3 regions of the Comamonas sp. NLF-1-9 genome follow, and region 1 is predicted to be linked to each of the others. Evidence: predicted binding sites of a transcription regulator. Region 1 holds the regulator's gene; each other region holds the start of a gene.
What was found. The regulator FNR, encoded in region 1, switches genes on or off when oxygen is low (the NO sensors DNR and NnrR bind a similar motif). The targets are predictions, from matches to a motif close to TTGATNNNNATCAA.
Positions count from the first base shown of each region.

Region 2: the regulator FNR is predicted to act here: its motif matches at 931-944, upstream of KUD94_RS03275 (cbb3-type cytochrome c oxidase subunit I).
Region 3: the regulator FNR is predicted to act here: its motif matches at 708-721, upstream of KUD94_RS06510 (cation-translocating P-type ATPase).

Region 1 covers NZ_CP078069.1:1,746,841-1,749,100, reverse strand. Annotated here, with positions in the region: gene KUD94_RS08410 (DMT family transporter) at 1-498, opposite strand, end outside; gene arfB (alternative ribosome rescue aminoacyl-tRNA hydrolase ArfB) at 533-937, shown strand; gene fnr (fumarate/nitrate reduction transcriptional regulator Fnr) at 999-1,721, opposite strand; gene hemN (oxygen-independent coproporphyrinogen III oxidase) at 1,868-2,260, shown strand, end outside.
Region 2 covers NZ_CP078069.1:668,804-671,063, reverse strand. Annotated here, with positions in the region: gene tsaD (tRNA (adenosine(37)-N6)-threonylcarbamoyltransferase complex transferase subunit TsaD) at 1-799, opposite strand, end outside; gene KUD94_RS03275 (cbb3-type cytochrome c oxidase subunit I) at 986-2,260, shown strand, end outside.
Region 3 covers NZ_CP078069.1:1,334,468-1,336,727, reverse strand. Annotated here, with positions in the region: gene KUD94_RS06515 (sulfite exporter TauE/SafE family protein) at 1-661, opposite strand, end outside; gene KUD94_RS06510 (cation-translocating P-type ATPase) at 883-2,260, shown strand, end outside.

The sequences.
Region 1 (2,260 bases):
CGCCCAGCTGAAGGCCGCGCCTTGCATCCAGGCGATGCCGGCCGGGCGCCCGGCGATCTGCGCCAGCTCGTTCCATAGCAGCAGCGTGATGCCGGCCAGGACCGCCAGCACGCCCACCAGCAGCCGCCCGGTCAGTTTCTCGCGATAGAACAGCACCGACAGCAGCACCGTCCAGACCGGCATGGTGAAGCCCAGCGTGGCCGCGCGCCCCGCGGGCAGTTGCGCCACGCCGATGATGGACAAGGCGTGCCAGCCCAGAATGTTGGGCAGCCCAAGCACCACTACCGCGCGCCATTCGGACCAGCCGCGCGGCAGCAGGCGCAGGCCGCGCGAGCGAAAATACAGCGCCAGCACCAGCGCGCCGCCGAACATGGTCAGCGCGCGAAAATAGAGGGGCCCCATCTCGCGCAGCGTCACCTTCATGACCGGCCAGTTGATGCCCCAGGCAAGCACCAGCAGGACGAGGCCGACCGTTTGCCGGCGCGAGAGCAGGGACATGGAGGGCAATCGGCGAGGGCTAGAAGGAGCGGGGATGGTAACCACGGCAGCGCTGCTCGAGCGCGAGGCGCAGATCACCGCGATCCGCGCGCAGGGCGCGGGCGGGCAGAACGTGAACAAGGTCTCGAGCGCGGTGCACCTGCGCTTTGACGTGGCCGCCTCCGCCCTGCCCGCCGAGCTCAAGCAGCGCCTGCTGGCGCTGCCTGACGCGCGCGTCACCGCCGAGGGCCAGGTGCTCATCAAGGCGCAGCGCTATCGCACGCAGCAGGCCAATCGGCGCGACGCGCTGGCGCGGTTGCAAGAGCTGGTGGAGCAGGCGGCGCGCCCCGTCCTGCCGCGCAAGGCGACGCGGCCCACGCGCGCCTCGCGCGAGCGACGCCTGCAGGCCAAGCGCCTGCGCGGGGCCGTGAAAGCCTTGCGGGGCCGGCCTCGCGATTGAGAGCAAAATATGGCTGCAACGCCCGCCAGTCAAGCGCATGCAGCTATGGTTAGTGAAGCATTCAACGCCGAGCCCCGGCGCTGTCCACGATGGTCTGCAGGCCGGCGCCATCGAGGATGCGCACCTGGCGGTGTTTGACCTCGATCAGGCCATCGTCGGCAAAGCGCGAGAAGGTGCGGCTCACCGTCTCCAGCGTCAGCCCCAGGTAGCTGCCGATTTCCTCGCGCGTCATGCGCAGCACCAGCTCGGCCTCGGAAAAGCCGCGCACATGCAGGCGCTGCAGCAGATTCATCAGGAAGGAGGCCACGCGCTCTTCGGCGCGCATGCTGCCCAGCAGCAGCATCACACCGTGGTCGCGCACGATCTCGCGGCTCATGATCTTGTGCACATGGGTCTGCAGCGCCGGCACCTCGCGCGACAGCGACTCGATGCGGTCGTAGGGCATCTCGCAGACCTCGGCGTCTTCCAGCGCCAGCGCGTCGCAGGTGTGTTCGTCCGAGACGATGCCGTCGAGCCCCATGATCTCGCCGGCCATCTGAAAGCCCGTGACCTGCTCGCGCCCGTCGCTTGCCGTGACACGCGTCTTGAAAAACCCCGAGCGGATCGCGTACAGCGCGCTGAAGCGGTCGCCGCGCGAATACAGCGGCTTGCCGCGCTTGACGCGCCGGCGCGTGGTCACCAGAGTGTCGAGCCGCTCCATGTCGGCCGCGCTGATGTCCACGGGCATGCACAGCTCGCGCAGGCTGCAGCGGGAACAGGCGATCTGGAGGGCGCGGTGGGGCATGGCGGGCTCGTCCTCTGTGGGGGCAGGGATGCCTGATTCTAGATGGGCCCGCCCCGATTCCTTGACGGCGATCAAAGACAGTGGCGGCTGCGGCGGCGACAGTTTGGCGTTTGCATCGAATGGCCGCATTGCCATTCAGGACCGCCATGCCCACGATTACCCCAGAGCTCATCTCCCGCTTCGACGTGCCGGGGCCGCGCTACACCTCCTACCCCACGGCCGACCGCTTCGTCGAAGCCTTCGGCGAAGAAGACTACCGCCACGCGCTCGCCCAGCGCCAGCTCGGCACGAGCCTGGCGGCGCAGCCGCTGTCGCTGTACGTGCACCTGCCGTTTTGCGAGTCGCTGTGCTATTACTGCGCCTGCAACAAGATCATCACCAAGCACCACGAGCGCGCCGCGCCCTATCTGGCCTACGTCGAGCGCGAGCTCGACCTGCACGTCAAGCACCTGGGCGGGCCCGGCCAGAGCGTGAGCCAGCTGCACTTCGGCGGCGGCACGCCCACCTTCCTGAACGACGAGGAACTGGCCGACCTCATG
Region 2 (2,260 bases), 1.1 Mb from region 1:
CGGTCTGCTGCAGCGCCGCAAGCGACTTCTTCACCAGCACCTCGACGATCGCCGCCTGGGTGCTGGCGGCCAGGTCGGCAGTGTGCGCCGGCAGCTCGTCACCGAGCTTGCGCGCCTGGGTGAGCACCGCCGTCTTGAGACCGGCAAAGGAAAAATCCAGCGTGCCGCTGTGCAGCAGCGGCCGCGGCAGCCTGAAGGCTTGGGCCCTGCCGCCCTCGGCCAGGCGGGCCAGCGCCGGCCCGCCCGGGTACGGCAACCCGAGCAGCTTGGCCGACTTGTCGAAGGCCTCGCCGGCAGCGTCGTCCACGGTTTCACCGAGCAGCGCGTAGCGGCCTACCGCATCCACGCGCATGAGCTGGGTGTGCCCGCCCGAGACCAGCAGCGCGACGAAGGGGAATTCGGGCGGATCGGCGCCGAGGAAGGGCGACAGCAGATGGCCTTCGAGGTGGTGCACGCCCAGCACCGGCAGGTCCAGCGCCGCGCCCAGGGCGCAGGCCACGCCCGCCCCCACCAGCAAGGCGCCGGCCAGCCCCGGCCCGCGCGTGAAGGCCACCAGATCCACGGCGGACAGCGCCAGCCCGGCCTGCTGCAGCACTGCCTGGGTGAGCGGCAGCACGCGGCGGATGTGGTCGCGGCTGGCGAGTTCAGGCACCACGCCGCCGTAGGCTTGGTGCATCGCGATCTGGCTGTGCAGTGCATGCGCCAGCAACTGCGGCCGGGCCTTTGGGCCAGGCAGGCGCACCAGCGCCACACCGGTTTCGTCGCAGGAAGATTCAATGCCAAGAATCAGGCGGACCATGGCGGCAAGTGTAGGCGCGGCGCGGCCGGGCCGAGGGCTGCGGCGCGCGGGCGGAGAACCCGGGTCTGCGTAAGGGTATCTGGGAGTTTGCGAGGGTGGCGCTTCCTATAATCTGCGGGTTTACCCGATACTTGATTTTCGTCAATTCCCACATTCCGAAAATATGCTTGAGAAAAGGAAGCCGTCATGGACAGCGCAGTAGTCAGCCTGTTGTCGGCCTTTGTGCTGTCCCTCATAGGACTTTTCGTCTTCATGTGGTCCATGCGCAAGGGGCTGTTCGTTGAAAACCCCAAGGCGGCGGGCACCATCTTTGCCCCGGGCGAGGTGGGCAAGGCCGACGACCCATCGCTCACCCCCGGCGGTGAAGCGCGCTTGCAACAGGCCATAGACGAGACCCAGGACAAGGGCCGCGAGCTGATGCAGGCCGAAGACCCGCAAGAGCTCGAAGACCGCATCGCGGCCGACCGCTCCACCTCGTTTCCGGCCTTCATGTTCATCGGCTTTGCGGTGATGTGGCTGGTGGTGGGCTCGCTCGCGGGCCTGACCGCCTCGCTCAAGCTGCACTGGCCCGACTGGCTGGTGGGCGAGGCCTGGGAGACCTTCGGGCGCATGCGCACCTACCACCTCACCGCGGTGCTCTACGGCTGGATCACCAACTGCGAGCTGGGCATCATCGTCTGGCTGCTGCCGCGCCTGATGCGCACGCCGCTGCGCGGGCCGCTGTTCGTGATGATGGGCGGCGCGCTGATCAACGTCGGCATCGCCAGCGCCATCGGCGGCTTTGGCGCGGGCTGGACGGCCGGCATGGAATACCTCGAGATCCCCTGGCAGATCGGCATCTTCCTGGTGGCCGGCTTCATCTGCATCATCATTCCGGTGATCTCCACCGTGGTGCACCGCAAGGCGCATGAAATCTACGTAAGCGCCTGGTACCACGTGGGCTCGCTGCTGTGGATCGCGCTGCTGTTCACCGTGGCCAAGTTCCCCGGCGCGCACTACGGCGTGGAGCAGGCGACGATGAACTGGTGGTACGGCCACAACGTGCTCGGCCTGTGGTTCACGCCGGCGGCGCTCGGCGCGATCTACTACTTCCTGCCCAAGGTGATAGGGCGGCGCGTGAGCTCCTACAACCTGTCCATCCTGGGCTTCTGGACGCTGGCCTTCTTCTACGCCCAGGTCGGCGGCCACCATCTGGTGGGCGGGCCGGTGCCCGAGTGGCTGATCACGCTCTCCATCGTGCAGAGCATGATGATGATCGTGCCGGTGGCCGCGTTCTCGGTGAACATGGCCGGCACCATGTGGGGGCGCATGAAGCTGGCGCTGTATTCGCCCACGCTGCGCTTCATGATGTTCGGCGGCTTCATGTACATGCTGTCCTCGGTGCAGGGCTCGTTCGAGGCGCTGCGCTCGGTCAACCGCGTCGCCCACTTCACGCACTTCACCGTGGCCCACGCCCACCTG
Region 3 (2,260 bases), 410 kb from region 1:
AGGGCGCCCGGTCATGGGCCAGGCCCATCCACAGCGCCCAGGCGGCGGAAGCCAGCAGCGCCAGGCCCGCCAGACGCATGCCCGTGCTGCCCATGCCCTTGCGGCCCAGACGCAGCAACGCCCAGGGGCCGAGCCACAAGGCCAGGCCCGAGCCCAGGGCAAACAGCGCCATGACCGCGGCGCCGCCGGCGGGGTTGCCTGCCAGCGCCGCAACCAGCACGGCCGAGTACAACAGCCCGCAGGGCAGCAGCGCCCAGGCCGCACCCAGACCCAGGGGCGCGCCCAGGCCGACGGCGCGCGTGGCCCGGCGCACGCGCAGCCACAAACGCTGCGCGCCGCTGTCCAGCCACACCGGCTGGCGGCCGAGCACGAGCAGCGCCAGCCCGAGCACGGCCGCGGCCACGTGGATCAGGCTCCACACGGGGCGCAGCGCGGCAGAGTGCAGCGTGAGCCAGCCCAGCCCCTGCATCGAGGCCGCGGCAAGCGCGCCCAGCGCGGCGTAGCCCAGCAGCCGGCCGAGCTGGAACACCGCGATCGACTGCTGCACCCGCGGCGCGCCTGCCTGACCTATGCCGGCGCAGGCTGCGCCGCACATGGCAATGCAGTGGGGACTGCCAACCAGGCCCATGAACAGCCCGGTGAGCGCAAGAGAAGTCTGCATCGGGCGATTCTAGGAGGGGGCCCCTGCGCTGCGCGGTGGCCCGCCCTTGATCTGGCGCAAGAAGCGCTCAGACCTCGATCGCCGCAGCGGCCTGCCGCGGTTAGACTGCTGCGCGCATTTCTGCCGGCGCCCGGCGCCCGCGCAGCCCCCACACCCCAGAGCCCCTTTCCCGCACTGCCGCGATGCAGGGAGCAGATGCCTTGAATTCCACCGTTTGGCCCATGCCGGAGCAGCGCTCGGCGGCTGCGGCCGCGCCCGAGCTCGGCGTGCTCGACGAGCGCGACGAATGGCAGGCCTTCAGCACGCCAGGCGCGGGTGGACCCGGGCAGTGGGAATCGATCGTCGCCTTCGAAGGCATGCACTGCGCGGCATGCGCGGTCACGCTGGAGCAGCTCCTGGGCGCGGTACCCGGCGTGCTGCGTGCCGAGGTGAGCGCTGCCGGCCAGCGCGGGCGCGTGCTGTGGGACGAGCGGGCCACGCGCCCCTCGCGCTGGATGCAGGCGCTGGCGGGCAGCGGCTACCGGGCGCTGCCTGTCACCGATCTGCAGTCCGGGCGGCGGCGCCAGGCTGAAAGCCGGCGCATGCTCTGGCGCCTGGGTGTGGCCGGCGTCTCGATGATGCAGGTGATGATGTATGCGTGGCCCGCCTACATCGCGCCCGGCGCCATCACGCCCGACATCGAGCAGCTGCTGCGCTGGGCGCAATGGGTGTTGGCGCTGCCGGTGATGCTGTTTTCCTGCCGGCCCTTTTTCGGCTCCGCCTGGCGGGATCTGCGCGCGCGGCGCATAGGCATGGACGTGCCGGTGGCCCTGGGCGTGCTGATCACCTTCGCAGTCAGCAGCCTGGGCACCTTCGAGCCGGAGGGGGCCTTTGGCCATCAGGTCTATTTCGATTCGCTGACCATGTTCGTCTTCTTCCTGCTGGCGGGTCGCTGGCTGGAGCTGCGCCTGCGCGACCGCTCCGCGGGCGCGCTTGAAGCGCTGATGCACCGCCTGCCGGAGACCGTGGAGCGCCTGCAGCCGGACGGCCAATGGCAGCGCGTGGCCGCACGGCGCGTGCGCCCGGGCGATTTGCTGCGCGTCTTGCCCGGCACGGCATTTCCGGCCGACGGCCAGATCGTGCACGGCGACACCCGCGTCGATGAAGCGCTGCTCACCGGGGAGTCGCGCGCACTGGCCCGCGGCCCGGGCGAGGCGGTGATTGCCGGCAGCCACAACCTGAGCGCAGCGGTGCAGATGCGTGCTAGCGCCGTGGGCGCGCAGACGCGCTACGCGCAGATCGTCGGCCTGATGGAGCAGGCCGCGAGCGACAAGCCCGATCTCGCGCGCCTGGCCGATCGCATCGCGCGGCCGTTTCTGCTGGCGGTGCTCTTGATCGCCGCGCTTGCCGGCGCGTGGTGGTGGCCGCAGGACCCGGCGCGCGCGCTGATGGTGGCGGTGGCGGTGCTGGTCGTGACCTGCCCTTGCGCGCTGTCGCTGGCAACGCCTGCGGCCATGTTGGCGAGCGCCGCCGCGCTGGCGCGGCGCGGGGTCCTGGTGCGCCGGCTGCAGGCCATCGAAGCGCTGGCGCAGATCGATACCCTGGTGTTCGACAAGACCG